Regions from separate parts of the Brevibacillus sp. FIR094 genome, predicted to be linked through region 1. Evidence: riboswitches for the same ligand, from Rfam matches in the RefSeq annotation. Region 1 holds a riboswitch; each other region holds the start of a gene.
The links. A riboswitch is a leader RNA that binds a small molecule or an ion and turns the genes downstream of it on or off. The one in region 1 is predicted to bind cobalamin.
Positions count from the first base shown of each region.

Region 1 (4,212 bases):
GCCAAGGCGATTTGCTCGCACACTTCTTGTCTGGAGACATCGACCCGCGCGAACGACCAATTCAAAATAGTTGCAGGACCAGTTAACATACCCTTCATTGGTTTGTCCGTCAATGATTTTGCATATACACTTTCTTTGACTGTCATTGGTGCAACAAACTCCACATCTCCGTAAATAACAGGTGGCTTCACGCAACGGGAGCCATACGACTGCACCCAGCCATTTTTCGTGAACAAAAAGCCATCGAGCTTTTCTCCAAAATATTCGACCATATCTGTTCGTTCGAACTCCCCATGGACGAGGACATCCAGACCGATCTCTTCTTGTATATCGATCCATTCCTTGATTTGCGCTTGAATGAAAGCATCATATTGCTCCGCTGCCCAATTCCCTTTTTTAAACTGTTGTCGCGCTTGGCGAACCTCTGACGTCTGCGGGAAGCTACCAATTGTAGTCGTTGGCAGCAGTGGCAGCTTCCACGTATTTTGTTGAATCTCACGACGTTCTTGGTATGGAACGCTTCTTTCAGGTTTTCCCGTTGCCATTTGGCGTAGCTCATTCTTCACTTCTTGACGATTCCTCGCTGGGGATAGTGCCAGCTTGAGCAAGTCCGCTTCATTTTGAGCAATCTCTTTCGAAATGACATACTTTCCATATAGGAATCCTTGGACTAAGAGATGAACTTCCCCCAACTTTTCATCTGCAAACGCCAATACAGGCACTACTTCCTCAGGCAAGTCCGTCTCTGCTTCAACGGATACTGGTACATGCAATAAGCTACTGGACGGCTGCAACCACAGCTTTTCGAGTGGAACAATATCGGAAATTTCTTTGACAAGATCCCACTTCTCCTCAATCGAAGCACGCCATATGTTTCGACCGTCGATAATTCCAGCTGCAAGAATCTTTTCTGCTGGAAACCCGTGTGTTTTCAGATTGGTCAGATTGCGCTTCGCTCCATGTACAAAATCAAGACCGATTCCTTTTACCGGTAAGGTAACCAGCTCCTCGTACCAATCCACCGCTTCAAAATAGGTTTGCAGCATGCACTGTAGATGTGGTAGTGCTTGACCGATTTGCGCATAGATACGTTTGATGATGGCGCGATCATGCACAGAGACATCCAGTACAAATGCAGGTTCATCGATTTGCACCCATTCCACGCCGTGTAGCTCTAACTCCCGGAGAACGTCTATGTAGAGCGGAACGAGTTGATCCACGATGTTCTCAAATTCGTTTTTCTCATATCCTTTGGACAATTTGACAAACGTATACGGGCCTACAATGACAGGCTTTCCGATAATACCAAACTTTTCTTTGGCCTCCAAATATGCCTGGAGAGGCTTGTTCTCCGTAATGGATGGTTGGCGTTCACCGAACTCTGGGACGATATAATGGTAGTTCGTGTTAAACCATTTCGTCATTTCGCTGGCGACAGCTTCCTTCGAACCGCGAGCCATGGCGAAGTATGTGGCTAATGAAACCGGGCCTCCCTCGTATTCATAACGCTTGGGGACCATTCCAAACATCACAGCCATGTCCAACATGTGATCGTAATACGTAAAGTCACCCACAGGGATTAGCACGACCCCTTTTTCCTGCTGACTCCGTAGATGTTGATGACGGATTTGCTCCATTTGCTGCTCTAGGCTCACCTCATCAATGGTGCCTGCCCAAAATGCTTCCAATGCCTTTTTCCACTCGCGGTTCTTCCCGATCCGTGGATATCCCAAATTGCTGCTTTTCATGAGCTTCCTCTCCATTCTTTATTCGATCTTGATTTGAATCCGCCCAATAAAAAAAGCATCTCCAACGATCAAAAAGAACGTTAGAAATGCCAAATAAGCACTGAGATCACAGCATCCTAACACCTCCCTATCTCCCGTAGGTTAAGCAGTGTCGTCGAAACAGGCAGGTCTCCTGACTTTGGGTTCATCATCTGCACATGCCTTCCCAATCCGTTTGGATCAGTGGCTGAAAAATGTGCCGACTCCCCTCATACAGTGGCGGGACCGTGTCGGATTCTCACCGACTTCCCTTTTCATCCTTGGTCGATCTTGATGACCAAGGAACCTATTCCCACTCATATGCAATTGTCATGGTTCTGTGAAGTGCCCCAGTAAACTAGCAGGGCAACATACTGTTCATACAGTAACACAGAATCCATTTTTTGTCATACTAAAATGTAAAATCATCATCGGTCAACGGCTCTACGTTTAGCGTACGGACATAACCATTTCCTTTTTTTGAGAAGAAGTCATGCTGCTTCGTCTGCGTGCGAATGCCGTTCAGCACGATTGGGTTCACTTCTTCCTCCGGGAATAACGGTTCCAAGCCCAGATTCATCAATGCTTTGTTCGCGTTGTAGCGCACGTACGCATGAACCTCGTCAGCCAATCCGATTTCCGTATACAACGAAGTCGTATAGGCCTCTTCATTTGCTTGCAGCTCATGCAAAAGGGCATACAGCTCCTCTTTTGCTGCGGTCTGCTCGACTACACTCAGACCTTGATATACTTCTTGTGCGAGAACGCCAACATAGAGTCCGTGGATGCTCTCGTCGCGAACAATCAGGTCGATAATTTCCCCGCTGCTTGTCATCTTTCCTTGCCCCGCCAAATAGAGCGGATAGAAGAAGCCGCTGTAAAACAGATAGCTTTCCAGGAAGACGGACGCTACCATCGCCATATACAAGTCTTTTGGTTTCTCAATTTCTTGATAGCGTTTCGAGATGAGGGCCGCTTTCTTTTGCAGATGTGGATTGTTTTCTACCCACGAAAAAATACCATCAATCTCTTCTGTCGATGCCAGCGTAGTAAAAATACTGCTGTACGATTTGGCATGGATTTGCTCCATCATGCCCATGAAGGCGAGAACCGCTTTTCTTTGCAGTCCATCGACATGCTCCATGATCTTCGGCATCCCTACCCCACCCTGAACCGTATCCAGCAAGGTGAGACCGCCCAATACTTTTTTATACGTGTCCCGTTCAGTCGCACTGAGCTCCATCCAGGACATCTTGTCATCTGACAGCGGAATCTCATCATCTGTCCAGAACTGCATGATGTTTTGATTCCAAAACGTCATCGTAAAATCGTCGTCCGGCCTGTTCCAATTGACTGCTTTCATATGGCGTTCCTCTTCTCTTTTTGCTTGATGCTTTTTCTTTATAAATCGAGTTCACTAAATCGCACAGCTAATGCACTCTTCTACAGTCAAATGCTTCGTACGCGTATAGTAGAGTGACTTCAGACCTTTTTTCGCTGCGTAAATGTAATAGCGAGCCAGTTCTCTGGTTGAAATATTGCTGTTCACATGCAGCACAGTCGAAATTCCTTGGTCGATGTGCTCTTGAATTTCGGCAATCAAATCAATCACTTTGAATTGATCGATCACATACGCCGATTTGTAGTAAAAATAGTTTTCCTGCGACAAGTACGGCATCGGGTAATACGTCGTAGAGTTGGCATACGTTCTCGTTTCGATATGCTCAACGATTGGCATCACGCTAGAAGTCGCATTCTGAATGTAGGAAATGCTCTGTGTCGGTGCAATCGCCAAACGGTACGCATGGTAAACGCCATGCTTTTGCACCTTTTGCTGTAGTTCCGCCCAATCCTCTGGCGCCGGAATGTGCATCCCTTCGAAGAGAAGCTTTGCTTTTTCCGTCCGCGGGCTGTAATCGTTCGTCAAGTACTTGTTAAAATAAGTGCCTTTTGCATATTCCGATTGTTCAAAGCCCAAGAAGGTCAAGCCTGTTTCCTTGGCAATTTCCATGCTTTTTTCCAAGGAGTAGAAGTTCATCATCATGAAAAATGTACGAGCGAAATCCTTGGCTTCTTCACTTTCGTAAGCGATTCTGTTCTTTGCCAGATAACCGTTCAGGTTCATCGCACCGAGCCCTACTGAGTGCAGCTCACTGTTTGCCTTTTGAACGCCTGGAGCGTTTTCTACACGCGTCATGTCACTCACAGCTGTAATGGCTTCGATTCCTTCGTGGACGGATTCACGGATCATTTTGCGTTCCATCACGTTGACGATATTGAGCGATGCCAGATTGCAGCTAATATCGCGCCGGATGATATCCATCTCGCCGTAATTGGTGATCGTCGAAGTCTCCTGCAGCTGGAAGATTTCCGTGCACAGGTTGGACATTTTCACCGAACCGAGATCTTTCAGTGCATGATTGTTGTTCGCATTCGTTTTGTTCAT
Region 1 covers NZ_JBEAES010000007.1:19,218-23,429, forward strand. Annotated here, with positions in the region: partial or broken gene metE (5-methyltetrahydropteroyltriglutamate--homocysteine S-methyltransferase) at 1-1,748, opposite strand, end outside; cobalamin riboswitch at 1,894-2,092, opposite strand; gene nrdF (class 1b ribonucleoside-diphosphate reductase subunit beta) at 2,179-3,129, opposite strand; gene nrdE (class 1b ribonucleoside-diphosphate reductase subunit alpha) at 3,184-4,212, opposite strand, start outside.

Region 2 (4,212 bases), on a different contig from region 1:
GACATTAGCACAAAGAGAGGGGACCAAAACGATGAGTGACAAACAAAAATTTGAAGGCTTCAAGCAAAAGCTGATTGACGACAACGAGGCCCAGTACGGAGAAGAAATTCGCTCAAAATATGGAAGTGACCAGGTGGACAAATCCAATCAGAAAATCAAAGGAATGACCGAGCAGGAGTACGCTGCACTTGAGCAGTTGAATGAAAAACTGCATGAGACGTTGGCACAGGCTTTTGCGACGGGAGATCCTGCTCATGAGCTTGCCCAAAAAGCAGCCGATCTTCACCGTCAATGGCTTAGTTTTTATTGGGACAGCTACAGTAAAGATGCGCACGCAAGTGTTGCCCAGATGTACGTCGAAGACCCGCGCTTTACCGCTTACTATGACAAGGAACAGCCTGGTGTAGCCGAGTTTCTGAGAGATGCAGTGGTCATTTATACGAGTAAGTAAAGAGATTTCAAAAAAAGAAGCTGCGAGTAGGGCAGCTTCTTTGCGTTTTACTTTTAGTTGTCCCCTCCTACTGCGGGGAAAAGCTTTTGTCCCAATGGGGTTGGCAATCCATCCATGCTTACTACGTTGTTTTCCTTTTGATAATCAAGCAGTTCTGTCTCGTCTTTAGCCAAGGTCCATTTCTGAAGGGTGTCGCGTTCTTTTGTATAGAAATAGAAGGGGATAGCCCAGCCGCAAGAGGTCTTTACTTCCATTATGTTGACGGTAATGATTTGACGAGCACCGGGCAGAAGCGGGAAGTCTTTTACGAGCTCATCCCACCGAGGCGTATCTGGGAGAATAACCGTTCCTTTGCCGAAAAGGCGCATGATGAGAGGGGGGCCTTCAAACGCACAGAACATGAGAGTTATCCTGCCATTTTCCTGCAGATGAGCGCTGGTTTCGTTCCCACTTCCAGTCAGGTCTAAATAGGCGACCTCGGTAGGCGATAATATGCGAAAAGAATCGTACCCTTTCGGTGAAAGATTCACGTGACCATCTGTGTCCATAGGAGCAGAGGCAACAAAGAACATCTGTTGCTTCTTGATAAACTTCTCATGCTCAGGTCGTAATTCAGAAAAAAGTTGACCCATTTTAGCACCCCTCCAGCTAATGGAATTGTTTTTGCTGCCCTTAGATTACCATGAAAATATGAAGATTTTGTGTGACTTATCCCCAATCCGTTCGAAATAGATGGTAAAGTGTAAATATTCACGCAACAAAATAACAACACGAGACTTTTGAAAAGGAGGAGTATTTACATGCAATCAACAGAGCCAATTTATTTAGGGGAACGCATTCATTTAATAGACGGTTTCGATATGGGCTGGGCGGAACGTACGGGGACGTATGTGATCGCGGAAGAGGAGCTCACGTTGGTAGAAACAGGGCCAAGCCCCTCCGTCCCATACATCAAGGCCGGTCTCGCCAAGCTCGGTTATACGCCCGAACAAGTAAAATACATCATCGTGACGCACATTCACTTGGATCATGCAGGAGGAGTAGGACTGTTTCTGAAGGATTGTCCAAACGCAAAGGTCGTTGTCCACCCGAAAGGTGCACGTCATCTCATAGATCCGAGCCGACTGATCGCAGGCGCGAGAGCGGTGTATCATGATGATTTTGATCGATTGTTTGATCCGATTGAGGCTGTTCTCGAAGAGCGGATTTTGATTCGCGGAGACGGGGATACACTAAAGATCGGAGAGAATTGCGCATTGGAGTTTCTCGATTCCCCAGGTCACGCCAATCATCACTTCAGCATCTACGATCCAGTAAGCCGCGGCATGTTTACAGGTGATACGGCAGGTGTGCTCTATCCACAGCTAAAAAAGGATGGCATACACCTCGTGCTGCCATCTACTTCGCCGAATCAGTTTGACCCGGATGCCATGTTAGCGTCTCTAAGCCGTTTTGAAGCGTGCAAGCTGAGTCGGATTTACTTTGGTCATTTTGGGATGTCAGAGCAGGCAGATGACGTGTACCACCAAATACGCGAGTGGCTCCCCGTGTTTGTGGCGGAAGGAGAGACAGCGCTAGCTGCTGGACAAACATATGATGAGCTGTCTCGCACTTTATTTGAACGAGTTACTGATCATCTACAGTCACAAGGAATCAGCAGTGACCACGAAGTTTTCGATGTACTCAAGCTCGATTTGCAAGTATGCTCCATGGGTATCTTAGATTATTTGCACAAACGAGGGGTATAGTCTGCCAAAAGCGTTACATTTGCCTGAACCTTTTGTTCAGGCGTTTTTCATTTTTAGCAGGCAAGAAAGTATTGGCTTATGTGTTTGTCATTCTTTTTTCATTCAAGGAATGCTATGATGTAGGATGAGTCATGGACTGTGACAATTTCAAACGTAACAGCAAATAGGTGCCTCTTCTTTTTAACGAAAAGATCGGGTGAAAAGGGAAGTCGGTGAAAATCCGACGCGGTCCCGCCACTGTAATTCGGCTCGTTCCTCAGCCGTAAGCCAGGAGACCTGCCTGTTTGTTTTAGTGCCTGTTGCCTTCGCGGAAAGGATCGGCCTATTTCAGGAAGCAGACCATCTTTGTCTGTTTGCCCTGAGGTGCCGACCCTTTGATTTCCGAATGGAAGCAAGGGTCGATTTTTTTATTGGAAGGAACAGTCAATCAGACATGAGAAAGGAAGTTCTACATATGAAACGTTCATTTCGATTCATGATCCCACTACTAGTTGCGGCTAGCCTCGCAGGTTGTGCGGGTAACGATAACAGCCAGCCAGCACCTGGTGGACAAACAAGTGCACCGCAGACAGCACCGCAAGAGAATGCAGACGAGCAGCCTGCCAAACAAACAAAGTATCCATTGACAGTCACGGATGCGACAGGAAAAGAAGTAACCTTTGCAAAAGCTCCTGAGCGAATCGTCTCAACATCACCTGCGGAGACAGAGATTTTGTTCGCATTAGGCTTGGAAGATCGGATCGTAGCTGTCTCAGACTATGATGATTATCCAGATGCGGCGAAGGCAAAACCGAAAATTGGCGGAGTCGTCAAACCAAATGAAGAAGCCATTCTTGCTCAAACGCCGGATATGGTCGTCGGTGGGATTTCGATGGAAAAGCCAGTGGCTGACAAGCTCAAATCTCTCGGAATGCCAGTCTACATTACCCATCCGACAAAGATGGATGACATCCTAAACAATGTTTTGGCGATGGGAGTTATCACGAACAGACAGGAACAAGCCGAAAAAGTCGTCGCGCAAATGAAGAAAGACATCGCGTACGTTCAAGAAGCAGTGAAAAATGTAAAACCGGAAGACAAGAAAAAGGTATACTTGGAATTTTCCCCAGGCTGGACAGTCGGAAAAGGCGAATTCATGGACGAACTCATCACGCTGGCTGGAGCGACAAATATTGCTTCCGACACCGAGGGATGGAATCCGATTAGTGAAGAAAAGATTTTGCAAAACGATCCAGACGTTATTTTGTATGCGAGCGGAATTACGGATGAAAAGACTGGCGTCAAGCTGGAGGATATGATCGCCAAGCGTAATGGCTGGGATAAAATGAAGGCGATCCGTGAAAAACAAATCTTTGGCATGGACCAAAATATTTTGTCCCGTCCTGGTCCGCGTATTACACAAGGCTTGATCGAAGTAGCCAAGGTGATTTACCCTGACTTGGTGAAATAAAATGAAGAAACGATTGTTCATATGGGGAGGAGTCAGCTGTCTCGTCCTTCTGGCATCAATAGTTATCAGCATCTCGATGGGGGCGGCGCAACTCCCCCTTTCGCAAGTATGGCTTATCCTGCTCCATCAAATCCCTGGCTTGTCTGAGTGGATCACCGTAACGTGGCCGGAGTCATCTGAGCAAATTGTCATGAAGGTTCGTTTTCCACGCGTTGTATTGGCTGTCTTGATTGGCGCCTGCTTGTCACTTGCAGGAGCGGGCTTTCAGGGAGTTTTGCGCAATCCGCTTGCAGATCCGTTTACGATGGGCGTGGCATCGGGTTCTGCGGTCGGAGCAGCCTTCTTGATCCTTTTTGGCTTGCAAATCACCTTTTTGGGTGCATGGAGCACGCCTGTCGTCGCTTTTCTTACAGGATTGCTCAGTTTATGGATCGTACTCGGACTCGCGAATACGCAAGGAAAGCTGCAAACAGAGACGCTGATTTTGTCTGGTGTCGTGGTGCAGGCTTTTCTCGGCTCGCTCGTTTCGTTTATGGTGTCCCTATCCGACCAGACGGTAAATG
Region 2 covers NZ_JBEAES010000045.1:10,981-15,192, reverse strand. Annotated here, with positions in the region: gene ACQ5DJ_RS26660 (MerR family transcriptional regulator) at 1-451, shown strand, start outside; gene ACQ5DJ_RS26655 (pyridoxamine 5'-phosphate oxidase family protein) at 505-1,083, opposite strand; gene ACQ5DJ_RS26650 (MBL fold metallo-hydrolase) at 1,252-2,199, shown strand; cobalamin riboswitch at 2,348-2,497, shown strand; gene ACQ5DJ_RS26645 (helical backbone metal receptor) at 2,654-3,649, shown strand; gene ACQ5DJ_RS26640 (FecCD family ABC transporter permease) at 3,651-4,212, shown strand, end outside.
Region 2: another riboswitch for cobalamin. It lies ahead of ACQ5DJ_RS26645 (helical backbone metal receptor); the one in region 1 lies ahead of metE (5-methyltetrahydropteroyltriglutamate--homocysteine S-methyltransferase).

Region 3 (4,212 bases), on a different contig from region 1:
CAATTGGTGCCTTAAGGCTGGTGGAGGATTCTGCTCCAGGCAAAAGCATCCTGAAGATGATCTATCAAGTAAAAGACCAGCGATTGGAGAACAAGCTGTGGGGACTGACGTTTCCGAATCCAGTCGGACTTGCAGCCGGTTTTGATAAAAATGCCGAAGTCTATCATGCATTGGGTGCTCTTGGTTTTGGGTTTGTAGAAATCGGGACGTTAACGCCGCAGGGGCAGCCAGGCAATCCGAAGCCGCGTTTGTTCCGATTGCCGGAACATCAAGCTGTCATTAACCGGATGGGTTTCAACAATCACGGTGCGTATTTGGCTTCCCAGCATTTGGTCGATTACGCGTACTCAGATGTCCCGATTGGGATTAACATTGGGAAAAACAAAGTAACGCCGAATGAAGAGGCGGCCATCGACTATAGCAAATGTATGGACATGCTCTATTCATACGGTCACTATTTCGTCATTAACATCAGTTCTCCGAATACCCCGAATCTGCGTGACTTGCAGGAAACAGAGAGCTTGCGTCATTTGGTGCGGGCTGTAAGGGAAAAGGCGACTGAAATGGAAGCGCGTTCCATCAAGAAAAAGCCGATATTGCTGAAAGTAGCACCAGACATGTCGGATGAGCACATGCGCGATGTTGTTCACGCTGCTGTTGAAGAAGGCATTGCCGGAATTATCGCTACCAATACGACACTGTCACGCGAGGCAGTTTCCGGACATCGATTTGCCGAGGAAGCGGGTGGCTTGAGCGGAAGACCTCTTACGGAGCGTTCCACTGCTTGGGTGAAGGAGATTTATCAAGAAGTAGGAGACAAGGTACCAATCATCGGTGTCGGAGGCATTTATAACGGTGAAGACGCCTACGCGAAAATCCGAGCAGGAGCCAGTCTCGTTCAGGTGTATACGGGGATGATATATCAAGGCCCAGGTATCGCCAAGCAAATTAACAAAAAGCTACTCAAGCTCATGCAGCGCGATGGTTTTAAACATATTAGTGAAGTAATTGGCGTAGACGCAAAAGAATAGATAGAACAAGTACGCATAGGTCGATGGCTCCGTTGTTAGTGGGTCATTGGCTTATGCGTTTTTGCTTATATTCTTCCGATTTATGTAGTGATCCGGTATAATGATGTGGGACAAACATGAATTGTCTGTCAATTACATATTGTCGGCGTTAGGTGCCTTTATGTGACGCATAAAGGGTAACAGGGAATCGGGTGAAAGTCCCGAGCGGTCCCGCCACTGTAACCAGGGAGCTCTCTTTGAGAAGGAAACCACTCATTTTCGTATGGGGAAGGACAAAGAGCGTATGGATCTGGAAGCCAGGAGACCTACCTAGTAGCCACACCCAGAAAACCTTCGCGGAAAGGAGCGGTGAATACGAGGCAGTGAGGCTGTGTAGTCAGTCTATTGTTTTGTGTGCACATCTCGTCCATTGATGGATGGGATTTTTTTATTTGTAGGATAAGAACGAAAGTCAGTGAAGGAGGAAGGAACATGAATCGATCTCGTCTCGTATCTACTTGTCTGATGATCGCGGGCTTTGTCCTGTATTTCCTGCTCAATGAACCAGAGACAGGACATGCGATGCACATCATGGAAGGGTATTTGCCATTATCCTGGGCCTTATTTTGGTGGGCTGTCTTCTTGCCATTTTTTATTCTTGGGATTCGCTCGATTAACAAGATTGTAAAAGAACATCCCGAAATGAAGCTCCTTATTGGTGTTGCAGGAGCGTTTGCATTTGTTTTATCTGCACTGAAAATCCCTTCGGTTACAGGCAGCAGCTCTCACCCGACTGGAACGGGCCTTGGCGCTATTATGTTTGGGCCTTTTGCGATGTCTGTGTTGGGGAGCATGGTGCTCTTATTTCAAGCCTTGCTTTTGGCACATGGAGGTTTGACTACGCTAGGGGCAAATGCTGTATCCATGGCAGTAGTAGGACCCCTGGTGGCATACGGAATCTATCGGTTTATCATGAAAGTGAACGGAAGCCAACGTCTGGCTGTTTTTTCGGCGGCTGCCTTGGCTGACCTCGCTACCTATGTGGTGACTTCAATTCAATTGGCACTCGCATTCCCAGCTGAATCTGGTGGAGTGTTGGCCTCGTTTGCCAAATTTGCAGGAATTTTTGCATTCACGCAAGTACCGCTCGCAATCAGTGAAGGTCTGTTGACCGTTCTTGTTTGGAACTGGTTATTATCTTACAACGCAAAAGAGCTTACACAGCTTCGTTTGCTCAAACGGGAGGAATCGCTGTGAAAAAAGGATGGAACTGGCTTTTACTCTTGGGGGTAATCGTACTGGCGATTGTCCCGCTGTTGCTGGTGCAGGATTCGGAATTTGGTGGCGCAGACGGTGTGGCGGAGGAAGCGATCAAGGAAATTGCTCCGAACTACGAACCGTGGTTCCAGCCACTGATAGAACCGCCAGGGGGAGAGACGGAGAGCCTATTGTTTGCGGTGCAGGCGGCGTTGGGAGCGGGAGTGGTTGGCTACGCTGTGGGCTTGTACAAAGGTCGGTTGGATAAGCGGAAAAAATGAACGGGCTGCAGATTGATTCTCTCTCTTATCAAAGCAGGCTGAAACATCTGCCGCCAGCTCATAAGCTATTGCTGCCGAGTGCATTGTTACTGCTCGTCTTGGTGGGACATGTATGGATGCAGATGGCTGTCGTTATCTGGATGACGGTATGGGTAGTGGTGTATGCCCGTATTCCTGTCCGTATCTATTGTGCCTTTATGATTGTGTCGCTATCGTTTTTCGTGGCGGGGCTCCCTGCCCTATTGGTAGAAGGGGCGAGAGCAGGAGAAGTCCATGTCCAGATCGCGGCAGCATGGGACGTGGGTTCGTATGTGCTCTATGTGCCGATGTCATCATTCAGTAAAGTTTGGATCTTATTTTGGCGTACCATAGCGAGCTTATCTTGCTTTGCTTTCATTTTGTTTACCGTGCCGTTTGCCGAAATCTTGCAGGTGCTTCGCCGACTTCGTATGCCTGTCCTTGTGACTGACTTATTAATGATCATGTATCGGTTTATTTTTGTGTTAGTAACGATTTCTCACCAGCTATGGATTGCCCAACGTTCGCGCGGAGGTCATCGAGGCTTCCGCGCGACGCTTCGGGATGCAGGGGTTCTCGTTGCGCAATTGTTTGTCAGAGCGATGCGCAAATACGAAGCCTTGCACAAAGGAATGGCGGCTAGAGGCTTTGGGGAGAGCATGCAGGTGCTCGCGTTTCATACCCATGTTCGTTCGCGACGCTATGAGTGGGAGTCAATCGCAGGCTGTATGCTGCTGGTACTGCTTGAGTGGTGGACAGGAGGTTGGTAGTAATGACATCACGGTTGTTGGAGTTCATCGATTTGCAGTACACGTATCCGGGAGGGCGGGGACCCGTCCTGTCCGGGCTGTCCTTATGGATTCCAGAGGGGAAAAAATGTGTCCTTTTGGGGCGAAACGGCTGTGGGAAGTCGACCTTGTTCTTGCATGGGAACGGGATCATCGAGCCACAGCAGGGACAGGTGCTGTGGAAGGGGAAACCGCTAGTCTACAAACGAGCCGCACTGCTAGAGATGACGCAAAAGGTAGGCTTGGTCTTTCAAGATCCCGAGCATCAGCTGATCGCAAGCACGGTCGCGGAAGATATATCCTACGGTTTATGCAACCAAAAGCTGCCTACGGATATAATCCGGGCAAAAGTAGAAAAGGTGATGGATGCCTTCGGGTTGAGAGAGCTGGCAGAAGCTCCGATTCATCATTTGAGCCTGGGACAAAAACGGCGCCTGGCACTCGCAGGGGTCATGGTCATGGAGCCAGAGCTGTTGCTGTTGGACGAGCCTACTGCGTATCTGGATCGCTATCAGACTAAAAATTTGCTGCGGGAGCTCGATACCATTCACCGGCAAGGAACGACTGTTTTGATGGCGACACATGATATGGATATTGCCTTTGAATGGGCGGAATGGATTTGTATCATGGATGAAGGCAGGCTTGTTTTCGCGGGAGATCCGCAGGAGGCATTGGAAAATAGAACGATGCTGGAGAGTCTTCATCTGGGTATGCCGGTGCTCGTTGATGTGTGGGAGGCACTGCCTGAGCAGTGGAAGCGGGAACTTGGCGGAAATATTCCACGCTCGCTCGACGAGCTGCGAAAAATGCTCAGTGTTCAGCGGGTGTGGTGAATGGAGTGGTGGCTTTCGGGCAAGC
Region 3 covers NZ_JBEAES010000004.1:124,346-128,557, forward strand. Annotated here, with positions in the region: gene ACQ5DJ_RS04625 (quinone-dependent dihydroorotate dehydrogenase) at 1-1,031, shown strand, start outside; cobalamin riboswitch at 1,165-1,358, shown strand; gene ACQ5DJ_RS04630 (energy-coupling factor ABC transporter permease) at 1,503-2,267, shown strand; gene ACQ5DJ_RS04635 (energy-coupling factor ABC transporter substrate-binding protein) at 2,264-2,548, shown strand; gene cbiQ (cobalt ECF transporter T component CbiQ) at 2,545-3,336, shown strand; gene ACQ5DJ_RS04645 (energy-coupling factor ABC transporter ATP-binding protein) at 3,339-4,187, shown strand.
Region 3: another riboswitch for cobalamin. It lies ahead of ACQ5DJ_RS04630 (energy-coupling factor ABC transporter permease); the one in region 1 lies ahead of metE (5-methyltetrahydropteroyltriglutamate--homocysteine S-methyltransferase).

Region 4 (4,212 bases), on a different contig from region 1:
CAGCCGCCATACGCTGAGCGTTTTGACGTGAAGTTAACTTGTATACATCATCGCCATCAAGCGAGATCCATCCCGAACGCGGCTTCAATACGCGATAAATGCTTTTTAGCAATGTGGACTTCCCACTGCCATTCGGCCCGATCAGCCCCACAAACTCTCCAGAGCGTACCTCCAGACTGACGTTGCGAAGGATTCCCTTTTTCTCCAGTTCGACCGATATATTCTCAACTAACAAATTCATCGTCCGCTACCTCCAAAGGAATAAGAACTCCGCAACATCAACCAGATAAAGAATGGACCTCCACAAAGCGCTGTCAAAATACCAATCGGCAGCTCTTCCGGTGCAAATGCGAGCCTAGCGACTACATCAACCCAGATTAGAAATATCGCGCCAAACAAAGCGCTGACAGGCAGGACACGTCTGTGATCTGATCCGACCATCACACGGACGATGTGGGGCATCATTAATCCGACAAAACCGATTGATCCCGCAATGGACACGATCACCCCTGTGAGCAGTGCCGTGATCACCAGGAGAAGCTTGCGGAATTGTACCGTATTGACCCCCAATGTCCCCGCTGACTCCTCGCCCATCAACATCGCATTGAGCGAGCGGTATTGGGCCATTAAGACGATGAGGCAGATGACAACAATCAATGCAGGGATCGTCAGGTACTCCCATTTCCCGCCAGCCAAACTTCCACTTAACCAAAACAGGACCGTCCCAATTCCATGCTCATTCGGCGCTGAAAAAACTAGGAGACTGGTAATGGCCGACAAGATCGCAGATATCGCAATTCCGGCCATGAGCAGGCGTACCGTTGAATTTTGCCCACCGATACGGGATAGCGTAAAAATGAGAATGATGGACACAAGGGAGCCTGTAAAAGCGCCAAAGGATAGCGCATACTGCCCGTACATGCTGAATGCTCCGAATATAATGACCGAGGTCGCTCCTACGGAAGCGCCTGAAGATACACCTAACACATACGGGTCAGCCAGGGAGTTGCGAACCAACGACTGGATCGCTACCCCCACGACAGACAGACCTGCGCCAACGATCGCCCCCAAGAGTACACGTGGAAAGCGAATATCCCAAATAATCGTTTGCTCCCCTTTGGACCAATCCACTTCAATCCATTGGGTGAACATCGGAATTTTCGATAAGGCGATTTTCCATACCGTTGTCGGTTTAATCTCCACAGAGCCATACGTAACCGCGAATGTAATCGAGAGAAAGAGTCCGACCAGTAAAGTGATGATGATATAAGGTAACTTGATCTGTTGCAGTGCCATTCCCTCCCTTAAAAGGGGCGTACTTTATTTGAATTGATCCGGGTAGAGTCCTTCCGCCAAAATTTTCAGCGCAATCGGTGCTCGAACGCCTTCAGAAGCAGCAGACAGTGGCAATACAACCAGTCGTTGATTTTTAATCGCTGGAATATCCGCCAGTTCTTTTTTGGTCAAAAGGAAATTGCGTTTTTGATCAACAGTTCTGTCACCGTAGTCTACAACAATAATCACGTCCGGATTACGACTCACTACTTGTTCCCAGCTGACCTCTGCCCAACCCTTTTGAATGTCGTCAAAAATGTTCTTGCCGCCAGCAGTCTTGATTAAGGACGTCATGTAGTTGTTGGCTGCTGTGAATGGTTTATCTTCCCCGTTGTCGTACACGAACACTTTAAGTGGCTCGTCTACCTTGCCAATTTTGCTAATCGTTTGATCCATTTCACTCTTCATTTTATTGATCAATTCATTGGCTTTGTCTTCCACTCGGAAAATGCGTCCGATGTTCGTAATATCCGCGAACACATCGTCGATCGTTGGTCCAGGCTTGCTTGACGATTCTTGCAGGTACGATTTGATGCCGACCTTCTCCAAATCCTGCATCGATCCTACGCCCTTTTCGCCGAATCCACTTTTCCATCCGGCGTATACGAAGTCTGGGTTCGCTGCCAGCAGCACTTCTTTCGTAGGATACTTGTCAGACAGTACCGGAACCTTGTCGTAATCTGCTTTTAACTCTGGAAGGATTTTATCGTCTAGGTAAGCAGTTCCGGCCATTTTATCAGCCAGGCCCAATGCCAGCATGATCTCGGTTACGTGTTGGTTTAATGTCACGGCACGCTCAGGTGCTTTTGGATACGTCATTTCAATGCCATTATTCGTTAGTGTTACAGACTTGCTCTCTGCAGCTGGTGTAGCTGTTTGTTCTGTTTTGGCTGGAGCCTGTGTTGTCGTAGTGGAGCCGCATGCCGAAACCAAAAGCATGGCAGCTGTCATGATGCCGAAAGTTAGTCCTTTCATTACTGTATGTGTTTTGTTTGCTTTAAACATCTGTAATCCCCTTTTCTGTATGTAGATGATGAGTTGAACCAAATCCCACAAAAAAAGCACCCCCCATTTCAATCGGGAGGTGCATGACAAACGTAGACATAGCTATAAGCAGGCCCAAAGGCGCCTATCATAGACTACTTCTACATCTGTCCCATCCTCGTGGGTCGATTGTATATGATCGCATGGCAGGTCTCCTGGCTTACGGATCAACACACCCAGCTACCTTCCCATTTTTTGTCTCGCAAAAAACAGTGGCTATTCGCTAGGCGCTCCTCGTTACAGTGGCGGGACCGCGCCGGTTTCTCACCGGACTTCCCTTTTAAGCTGACGGCAAATGCCATCTAGCACCATTCGATACTTATTCAATTTTTACGATTTATTCATTCGTTGATAGAAGTCAGTTTTTTCGGGAACTGCGTGAGAATTTCAACGCCCGTTTCCGTAACCAATACATCGTCTTCAATCCGCACTCCGCCTACACCCGGCAGATAGATGCCTGGCTCGATCGTAAAGACCATCCCTGGACGAAGCACTTCTTGGTTCTGGCTGTGAACAGATGGATATTCATGTACATCCATCCCAAGTCCATGCCCAAGACGGTGCATGAAGTATTCTCCGTAGCCTTTGGCGGTAATGACATCGCGCGCAGTTTTATCCAAATGCGCAAAGGTCACACCCGGACGAATCTCAGCAATTGCCGCTTCGTTGGCAGCCAATACTGTCTCGTAAATTTCTTGAAGTTGGGCACTGATCTCGCCTACAGCAAAGGTACGAGTAATATCGGATACATATCCGTTGGCTGCTACCCCGATATCAAACAAAAGCAAGTCGCCTTCTTGCACCTGGCGCGTTCCTGGTTTCCCGTGTGGCAGTGCCGACTTCTCCCCTGCCAATACCATGGACGTAAAGGATGGACCTTCGGCACCCAAGCGCTTCATCTGGAATTCCAGCTCAGCTACGATTTCTGTCTCGGTCATGCCTGTCTTGACTTTTTTCAGGGTCTCCCGCAAGGAATCCTCAACCAACTGAACAGCGTGCTTCAAACGATCCACTTCATCAGCAGATTTGATCAAACGCATTTCACGTAGTGGCTCTTCCACATCCACATAGCTCGACGCCAGAACAACTTGTCCAAGTGCTTCATAGCGCTCGACAGTCATATGACTCTTCTCAATACCGAGCTTCGTCAAGTTCGCTGGCAAGACTTGCTTGAGGATTTCATACGGGTTTTGGATATCCGTATGTGTATGGATATCTTGAACGAACGAAGCCTCTGCCGCTGCCTCACGATCAAGAGCAGGTACAATCAAAGAAGGTTTTCCCTCAGCAGGAATAACGAGACCCATAAACCGTTCATGCGGGTCTGTAAAAAATCCGGTCAAATAGTAGACGTGCTTGGGAGAGGTAATCAACACCGCGTTCAGCTCTTGCTCTTTCAAAAATGTGTGGAGCTTCGAAATGCGCTCTTGAAACAACTTCTTCACCCTGCTTTCACCAAATATTCTATTGCGAGAATACCATTACTCCATCAAAAAAAGAAGAGTTCAATTGAAAAATCTACTTCGGATCGGACAACCTAAGGGTGGGGTGAAAACGAAAATGGAACAAATACTCGTCCATCAGGATGGCAAGCAGTTTGCCTTTCACATATCGGGAAAAGGCCAGCCGTTATTGTGTATCCATGCACCATGCATCGGCTCTATCAATTTTGTTTATCAACAAACACTCGCGGATACATATCAGCTCATTGTCCCTGATTTGCCCGGACATGGCGACAGTTCACCGATGGAGAAGCCCTTTTCCATTGGGGAGTTGGCAGAACAGCTCCATAAGCTAATCCCGTCACTCGGCATTGAACGTCCCTTTATTTTG
Region 4 covers NZ_JBEAES010000025.1:7,825-12,036, forward strand. Annotated here, with positions in the region: gene ACQ5DJ_RS20690 (ABC transporter ATP-binding protein) at 1-241, opposite strand, end outside; gene ACQ5DJ_RS20695 (FecCD family ABC transporter permease) at 238-1,296, opposite strand; gene ACQ5DJ_RS20700 (ABC transporter substrate-binding protein) at 1,321-2,340, opposite strand; cobalamin riboswitch at 2,508-2,707, opposite strand; gene ACQ5DJ_RS20705 (M24 family metallopeptidase) at 2,721-3,815, opposite strand; gene ACQ5DJ_RS20710 (alpha/beta fold hydrolase) at 3,940-4,212, shown strand, end outside.
Region 4: another riboswitch for cobalamin. It lies ahead of ACQ5DJ_RS20700 (ABC transporter substrate-binding protein); the one in region 1 lies ahead of metE (5-methyltetrahydropteroyltriglutamate--homocysteine S-methyltransferase).